Regions from separate parts of the Xanthobacter cornucopiae genome, predicted to be linked through region 2. Evidence: riboswitches for the same ligand, from Rfam matches in the RefSeq annotation. Region 2 holds a riboswitch; the other holds the start of a gene.
The links. Region 2 has a riboswitch for cobalamin ahead of V5F53_RS12700 (TonB-dependent receptor plug domain-containing protein). Riboswitches for the same ligand answer to the same signal wherever they lie in the genome.

Region 1: linked by a shared signal. The riboswitch ahead of cobW (cobalamin biosynthesis protein CobW) and the one ahead of V5F53_RS12700 (TonB-dependent receptor plug domain-containing protein) in region 2 are both predicted to bind cobalamin.

The regions. Positions count from the first base shown of each region.
Region 1 covers NZ_CM195531.1:4,750,414-4,754,617, forward strand. Annotated here, with positions in the region: gene cobN (cobaltochelatase subunit CobN) at 1-1,319, opposite strand, end outside; gene cobW (cobalamin biosynthesis protein CobW) at 1,326-2,396, opposite strand; cobalamin riboswitch at 2,505-2,693, opposite strand; gene cobO (cob(I)yrinic acid a,c-diamide adenosyltransferase) at 2,749-3,366, shown strand; gene V5F53_RS20905 (cobyric acid synthase) at 3,366-4,204, shown strand, end outside.
Region 2 covers NZ_CM195531.1:2,880,479-2,884,682, forward strand. Annotated here, with positions in the region: gene bioB (biotin synthase BioB) at 1-265, opposite strand, end outside; gene V5F53_RS12690 (WYL domain-containing protein) at 454-1,266, shown strand; gene V5F53_RS12695 (hypothetical protein) at 1,370-1,795, shown strand; cobalamin riboswitch at 1,879-2,083, shown strand; gene V5F53_RS12700 (TonB-dependent receptor plug domain-containing protein) at 2,207-4,204, shown strand, end outside.

The DNA of each region.
Region 1 (4,204 bases), 1.9 Mb from region 2:
GTATCGTAGCCGGCCTCGGCCAGGAGATCGAGGATCCGGCAGGTGCTTTCCGGCGTGTCGAGGCCCACCGCGAAGCCGGCCCGCCCGGCGCGGGCCGGATAGTCCGGCAGCACGATGGCGAGGCGCCGGGCGCCGCGCGGCAGCCGGCGCAACCGCACCCATCCGGCGGCCTGCTCGGCCAGGGCGGCGATGCCCGCCGCATCGGGCACCTGCGTGCGGCGGGCAAAGGCGAGGGCGGGATCGGCCTCGGCCTCCTCGCGGAAGGAGAGGGGGAAGCCGGCGAGACGGCCGTCGAATTCCGGCAAGGCCACCTGCATGGCGAGGTCTGCCGCCGCCAGGCCGCGGCCGGAGGCGGCCCAGCCCGCGCGTGGCCCGCCGACCGGAATCGCCTGGAGGATGGGGCAGTCGGCGGCGTCGAGCACGAAATCCGCCCCCTGCCGCGCCGAGAAGGCGGTGGTGGAGACGATGATGTCCGGCGGACGGGCGGCGAGGCGGCGGGCCAGGGCGGCGACCGCCTCCGGGTCCTTGAGGCTGCTCAGCCCCACCACTTCCGGCGCCAGGCCGCGTGCAGCCAGGGCCTCGCTCAGGGCGGCGAGGGGCGCGGTCTCGCCCGCCAGGATGGCCGAGCGATAAGCGAGCACCAGGGCGCGCGCGGGGGTGCCCGCGGCCGCCGCGTCCGGCTCCGCCGCGTCGGTCAGCAGGCCGCCGCCGGGCGTCCAGCGGAACAGGCATGGCACCGGGCGGGGCGGCGGGGCGTCCAGCGCCACGCCGCAATGGCGGGCGAGACGGCGCAGCAGGGCGGCCATGTTGTCGGGGCCGCCGGCCTGGAAATAGGCGGCGAGCTCCCCCTGTTCGTCCGCGGCAAGGGTGCCGTGGGCGGCCAGGCGCGGGTCGGGACGGTCGTCGCCCGGCAGCACGGCGAGGGCGATGCGGTGCGCGCGGCAGCAGGCGGCAAGGCTTTCCACCCCATAGCGCCAATAGTCGAGCCCGCCGAGGCAGCGCGCCACCACCACCCGGGCCCGGGCGATGGTCTTCTCCATATAAAGGTCCACCGACAGCGGATGCCGCAGCCGCCGGAGGCTGGCGAGTCGCAGCGTGGGCAGCGCCGCCCCTTGCGCGCCATGGGCGGCGGCTGGCGCCACCTTTCGCGCGTCACGGGCGGCGGCGAGGGCCGCCCTTTGTGCGTCATGGGCGGCGGCGAGCGCCGAGAGGTCGCTGTCGGAAAAGGACAGCACCACCATGTCGCCCGGCGGCTGGGCGAGATCGACGGCGGCCTCGCCATCGTCGAGGCTCGCGCGGCTCATGGGCAACAGGTGCATGGGGCGTCAGCCGGCCAGCGCGCGGGCGACGGCGTCGCGGTCGAAGCCCTTCAGGCCGATCACCACCAGCCGGCCGTCGCGGGCCTCGCCGACCGCCCACGGGCGGTCGAAATGATGCGCGGTGCGGCGCCCGACGGCCTGCACCACCAGCCGCGACGGCTTGCCCGCGACCGGCATGAAGCCCTTGATGCGCAGCACGCCGTCGGCCTCGGTGGCGCGCGCCAGCCGGGCGGCGATGTCCTCCGGCGTGGCGGCGGGGCCGAGATGCACCACCATGCTCTCGAAATCGTCATGGTCGTGGGGCGCCTCGGCATCGTGGTGGGTGCGGCGGGCGTCGAGGTCGTCCTCGGCGGCGGCCTGAAGGCCCAGCACCAGGGCTGGTTCGGCGGTGCCGTGGGCGGTTTCCACGATCTTCACGGCGCGCGGCAGGTGGCGTGCGACCTCGGCGCGGGCGGCGGCGCGCGCGGCCGGGTCCATCAGGTCGGCCTTGTTGAGCAGCACCAGGTCGGCGCACAGGATCTGGTCCTCGAACACCTCTTCCAGCGGATTGTCGTGGTCCACCGCCGTGTCGTCGGCGCGTTGGGCGGCCAGGGCGTTCGGATCGTCGGCGAAGAAGCCGGCGGCCACCGCCGGCCCGTCCACCACCGCGATCACGCCGTCCACGGTGACGCGGGAGCGGATCTGCGGCCAGTTGAAGGCCTGCACCAGGGGCTTGGGCAGGGCCAGGCCCGAGGTCTCGATGAGAATGTGGTCGGGCGGGGTGTCGGCGCCGAGCAGGCGGTCCAGGGCGGGCACGAAATCGTCGGCCACGGTGCAGCAGATGCAGCCGTTGGGCAGCTCCACCACCCGGCCGTCGTCGCAGCCGGCGATGCCGCAGCCCTCCAGGAAGGCACCGTCGAAGCCGATATCGCCGAACTCGTTCACCAGCACGGCGATGCGCGCGCCATGGGCGTGCTGCAGCAGGTGGCGCACCAGGGTGGTCTTTCCCGCGCCGAGGAAGCCGGTAACGATGGTGCAGGGAATCCGTCCGGCAAACGCAGCCGTGGCGGCAGATGAAGTGTGGGAAACGCTGGCCATGCCCGCTCCGTCGCGCGTCCGGCCCGCGGGCCGGTTCCTTCTACGGACGGAGCGGAACCTTGAGGGGTTCCGGCACAGCGCCATCCGCTCACCCCGGCGGACGGGCCCATAGAAGTCGGGTTGACGGCAGGTCTCCTGGCTCACGGATGTCGCGCCCGTCACGGCCTTCCCGGAGAAATCCTCCAGTGGCGTGGATGCGATCGGGCAATCCGCTTACAGTTGCGGGGGCAGCTGCGGTTTTCCACCGCATTCCCTTTTCACCTCGCAGCGCGAGGCACCGTCATCTATACCGATTAGCCCTCGCCGCGCTCCGATGCAAGCGGCCCGTTTCCTGCCCCAAGGAGGCCTGCCCATGGACCCCGCCCGCGAAACCGACATCGAGGCGCGCCATCGCGAGAAGATGGCGAAGCGCAAGGCCGTGCAGGACCGGGAGGTGGCGCAAAAGACCATCGAGAAGGGGCTTCTCATGGTCCACACCGGCCCCGGCAAGGGCAAGTCCACCGCCGCCATGGGGCTGATGCTGCGGGCCCTCGGCCACGGCTGGAAGGTGGGCGTCGTGCAGTTCATCAAGGGCGCCTGGGACACCGGCGAGAGGGCCGCCTTCGATCGCTTCGGGCCGCAGATTTCCTGGCACACCATGGGCGAGGGCTTCACCTGGGAGACCCAGGACCGCGCCCGCGACATCGCCGCCGCCACCGCCGCCTTCCAGCGGGCGCAGGCGCTGATGGCCGATCCCGCAATCCACCTGCTGGTGCTGGACGAGCTCAACATCGCGCTGCGCTACGATTACCTGCCCCTCGACGCGGTGCTGGCGGCGCTCACCGGCCGGCGCGACGATCTCCATGTGGTCGTCACCGGCCGCAACGCCCGGCCGGAGCTGATCGCGGCGGCCGATCTCGTCACCGAGATGACGCTGGTGAAGCACCATTTCGCGGCCGGGGTGAAGGCCCAGCAGGGCATCGAATTCTGATGGCACGCGCGTTCATGGTGCAGGGCACCGGCTCCAACGTGGGCAAGTCACTGCTGGTGGCGGGCTTCTGCCGGCTGTTCGCGCGGCAGGGCTTGAGGGTTCGCCCGTTCAAGCCGCAGAACATGTCCAACAATGCCGCCGTCACCGCCGATGGCGGCGAGATCGGCCGCGCCCAGGCGCTGCAGGCCCGCGCCGCCGGCGTCCCGCCCTCGGTGCACATGAACCCAGTGCTGCTGAAGCCCCAGAGCGAGGTGGGCGCGCAGGTGGTGGTCCAGGGCCATGTGGTGGGCACCGCCAGGGCCAGCGTCTACCAGGCCTGGAAGGCGGGCCTCCTGGCGCGGGTCGAGGAGAGCTTCGCCCGCCTGAAGGCCGAGGCCGACCTGGTGATCGTGGAAGGCGCCGGCTCGGCGGCGGAAGTGAACCTGCGCGCCGCCGACATCGCCAACATGGGCTTCGCCCGCGCCACCGAAACCCCAGTGGTGCTGGTGGGCGACATCGACCGCGGCGGCGTCATCGCCAGCCTGGTGGGCACAAGCGCAGTGCTGGACCCGGACGACGCGGCGCTGGTCAAGGGCTTCATCGTCAACCGTTTCCGCGGCGACCCGGCGCTGTTTTCCGACGGCATGGCGACCATCGCCGCGCGCACCTCCTGGCCGGCGCTCGGCCTCGTGCCCCACTTTGCCGAGGCCGGTCGCCTGCCGGCGGAAGACATCCTGGGCCTTGCCGGCTCGGCCGGGCGCGCGGGGGCGGTGGTGATCGCGGTGCCGGTGACGCCGCGCATCTCCAATTTCGACGATCTCGACCCGCTGCGCGAGGAACCGGGCGTGGAAGTGCGGCT
Region 2 (4,204 bases):
TGGAGGCGGACAGCTCGGCGTCGTTGCGGGCGGACTGGCTGCAATAGCCGCAATCCTCCGGGCAGCCGCCGGTCTTGATGGACAGAAGGCGGCTCAACTGCACCGCATTGGGGTCGAAATGGGCGCGGTGGACGCTCTGAGCCTGGAACAGGAGGTCGTTGAACGGCGCGCGATAGAGGGCAAGCGCCTCGTCCCGGGTCCAGCTCCGGCGCGAAGCCTCAGCCCTGGAAGCCACCCCGTCCTCGATTGTCACGGCGACCGACATGTCCACTCCCGCACGTTTCTCAAGCCCTGCCCCGGCGCGGATGCGTCCATCCGGCGCGGGAAGGGCGGACCTTAGCCAATGACGGCCGCTCAGGGAATAGGCAGATGCCGGCGCGAATCCTTAACAGTTCCCCCTTTGTCCGCGCCGCGGCATGGGTTACCAATGGAGCGACCCGGGATCGCCGCCACATGAACGCCATCACCTCGCTCAAGTCGTTCTTCATCGACCGCGTCGCCGCCCTCGGCGCGCCGCTCTATGCCAACGCCGGGCAGATCGCCCTGCCCGCCGACGATCCCCACGACGAGATCGCCGACCACGCGCGCGAGCACGACCCCGCCGAGGGCCAGTCCTTCGTCATCGACTATGTGGACCACGCCGGCCACGTCAGCCATCGCCGCATCTCGGTGTGGGCGATCCAGCGCAATGTGGAGGGCATCCCCATCCTCGTCGCCAAATGCCACGAGCGGCAGGCCGCCCGCGCCTTCCGGGTGGACCGCATCCGCGCCGTCACCGATTTCGACGGCACCCGGCGCGAACCGCTCAGCCGCTTTTTCTTCGAGACCTTCGGCTTCACCTGGCCCAGGGACGCCATCATCGTGCCCGGCGAGGACCCCTCCGAAGCCCGCTGGGACCGCATCCGCACCCTCATCAACCGCTCCGGCGTGGTGCTGCTGCTGGCCCTCGCCCTGGCGGACGGCGAGCTGGGCGCGGCCGAGACCGAGGAAATCCGGTTCTTCTGCGAGACCGCCTGCGGCCGCGCCGGCCTCGACCTGACCGGTGCCGAGCGCGAGCGGCTCGCCGCCTATCTCGGCCGCCTGCGCCCCACGGCGGAGAGCGTCGACGCCGCCCTCGACGTGCTCATGGAGGCGGAACGGCCCGCCATCGCCGACCTGCTGAAAGCCGGCCTCAAGGTGATCGCCGCCGACGGCGTGCTCAAGGACGACGAGGCGATGATGCTCGACAGCTTCTGCATCACCCTCACCGGCCAAAGCCTGCTTTAGGCCGTGTCGCCGGTGGGGCGGTCCTGGCACCGGCGTGCGGCGTGCGGCACCAAATGGCTGCGCCCGCGTTGTCCTCCCGGATGCCACGAGAGAGGACCCCCGCATGAGCCTCACCGATCCGCGCCCGCTGGCGCTGGCCGTTCTCCTGCTGGCCGCGGTGCCGGCCCCGGCGGCGACCGGCACCGCGCCCGGCGCCGGGCCGAGCGCGCCGGCCGATCTGCTGCCACCCCCCGGCGCGGCGGCGCCGCCGCCAGCCGAGCCGACCCCCGAGGCCCGGCGGGCGGAGGCCTGCAAGGCCCATGCGCTGGCGCGCCTGAAGACCCGCTCGCCGGCCATCGCCGACATCTTCATCGACATGGACGGGCTGACCGTGGCCGCCGCCGACATGAAGGTGGGCGGAGCCCACATCACCTCCGTGCTCATGGGCGAGGCCTATATCCAGCGCGACCGCAGCGACAAGGTGCATCGCTTCCTCTGCCTGACCGGCACCGACGACACGGTGCTGCTGACCTTCTTCACCGAGCAGTGAGACCGGCCGGCCACGGGGGGGGAAACGCCGATGACGACCAAGGTGGGGCAACCGGAAGGCATTGACGGGGCCACGCCGGCTCGCCTAGTTTGCGGCCAGACGGTATTCCTCCCAGAGGAATCAAGAGGGAATGCGGTGCGGGCGCCTGGCGCGCCCCATGCCGCGGCTGCCCCCGCAACTGTAAGCGGCGAGTCCCTCGCCAATCGCCACTGGGCACTCGGGGCCTGGGAAGGCGGCGAAGGACAAGGACCCGCGAGCCAGGAGACCTGCCGTCGAACCGTGGTCACACGCGGGCTCATCGGGCGGGGTGTTCCGGTGGCGGGATGATTTGCGGGAACGGCCTTCGCGCCGGTGACGTGGAAGATCCCTCGTTCGCGGTGACGTGCCACAGGCGTCCCGCCCGAGGTCCGCATGCCATTCGCTTTGCCGTCCACCCGTCGCCCCCGCGTTCCGCTCTCCCTTTCGGCCAGCCTCCTGGCCCTGCTCGCCGCGGCTCCCGCCCTGGCCCAGACCGCCCAGCCGCCGGCGGCGCAGGCCGCCCCGGCCGCCGACGCCAGCCAGATCGACCTGCCAGACGTGGTGGTGAGCGCCACGCTCACGCCCCTGCCGGAGAAGGAGGTGGCCAGCTCCGTCACCGTCATCACCGCCACGGAGCTTGAGGAGACCCAGCGGCGCAGCGTGCCCGAGGCGCTCGAATCGGCGCCCGGCCTCAATGTGGTGCAGACCGGCGGGCCCGGCGGCACCACCGCGATCTTCATGCGCGGCACCAACGCCAACCACACCAAGATCCTGCTGGACGGCATCGACCTGGGCGATCCCTCCGCCGCCGCCGGCGCCTTCAACCTCGGCACCCTCTACACCAACGACTTCGCCCGCATGGAGGTGCTGCGCGGCCCGCAAAGCGGCCTCTACGGCTCCGACGCCATCGGCGGCGTGGTGTCCATGACCACCGCCCGCGGCGAGGGCCCGGCCAAGGCGTCCGGCTATGTGGAGGCCGGCGCGCTCGGCACCTTCAACCAGGTCGCCAGCCTCTCCGGTGGCTTCAACGCCATCGGTTATGCCCTCAATGTCGGCCATTTCGCCTCGACGTCGATCCCGGTGACGCCGGCCGACATCGTGCCGTTCGGCAGCCCGGTCAACGCCAATGCCAGCGACAACTGGACCTATTCCGGCCGCCTCGACATCGACCTGAGCGACAGCTTCACCTTGAACCTGGTGGGCCGCTACATCGAGACGAGGCTCGCCTACACCTCCGACCTCTACGACTACGCCACCTTCACCGGCTATCCGGCGCCGCTGCAGGACACCGCCTATGGCCAGTATTTCATCGGCAAGGCCGAGGGTCTCTGGCGGGCGCTCGACGACCGGCTGGTGAGCACCTTCGGCGTGTCCGCCATCGACTACAGCAACGACAACGCCAGTCCCTACCCCTCCTATGTCAGCGCCTATGACGGCGACCGGCAGACCTATTACTGGCGCTCCAACTACACCTTCCTGCCCGGCCAAAGCGTCATGCTCGGGCTGGAGCGCTACAACGAGGGCATGACCAGCTCGTCCGCATGGTCATCCATGGACGCCACCACCGGAGACACCGCAGGCTACCTGCAGCTCCAGTCGGCGCTGGGCGAGCGCTTCTTCATGGCCGCCAACGTGCGCTATGACAGCAATGACGATTTCGGCGACCACACCACCTGGCGCCTCGCCCCCGCGCTGCTGTTCCCGGAAACCGGCACCAAGCTGAAGGCCACCTACGGCACCGCCTTCAAGGCGCCGACCCTCTACCAGCTCTACGCGCCCCTCTACGGCAACCCCGACCTGCAGCCGGAGGAGAGCGACGGGTGGGACGCCGGCTTCGAGCAGACCTTGTGGAACGAACGCGTCGGCTTCGGCGCCACCTATTTCCACAATGACATCACCAACCTGATCGTCACCACCTACAACGCCGCCAGCTTCACCTACAATTACGAGAACCTGTCGAGCGCCACCAGCCAGGGCGTCGAGGCCTTCCTGGCGGTGAAGCTCACCGACCGGCTGTCGGTGCGCACCGACTACACCTACACCAGCACCATCGGCTATTTCCCGGCGGGGGCCTCGTTCGGCGTGAGCTGCGAGCCGCGTGACGCCACGTCCTGCTATCCCCTGCGCCGGCCCAACAACAAGGTCTCGGTGGCGGTCAACTGGCAGCCGGTGGACCCGCTCACCCTCACCGCAACGCTGGTCTATCTCTCCGACTGGTGGGACGTGGACCGCACCACCTTCGCCGTGGTGCGCCAGCCCGGCTACACCATCTTCAACGTGGCCGCGAACTACACCGTCAACAGCAACGTCATGGTGTTCGGGCGCATCGACAACCTGTTCGACGAAACCTATGAAAACCCCAATGGCTGGCTGGCGCCGGGGTTCGGCGCC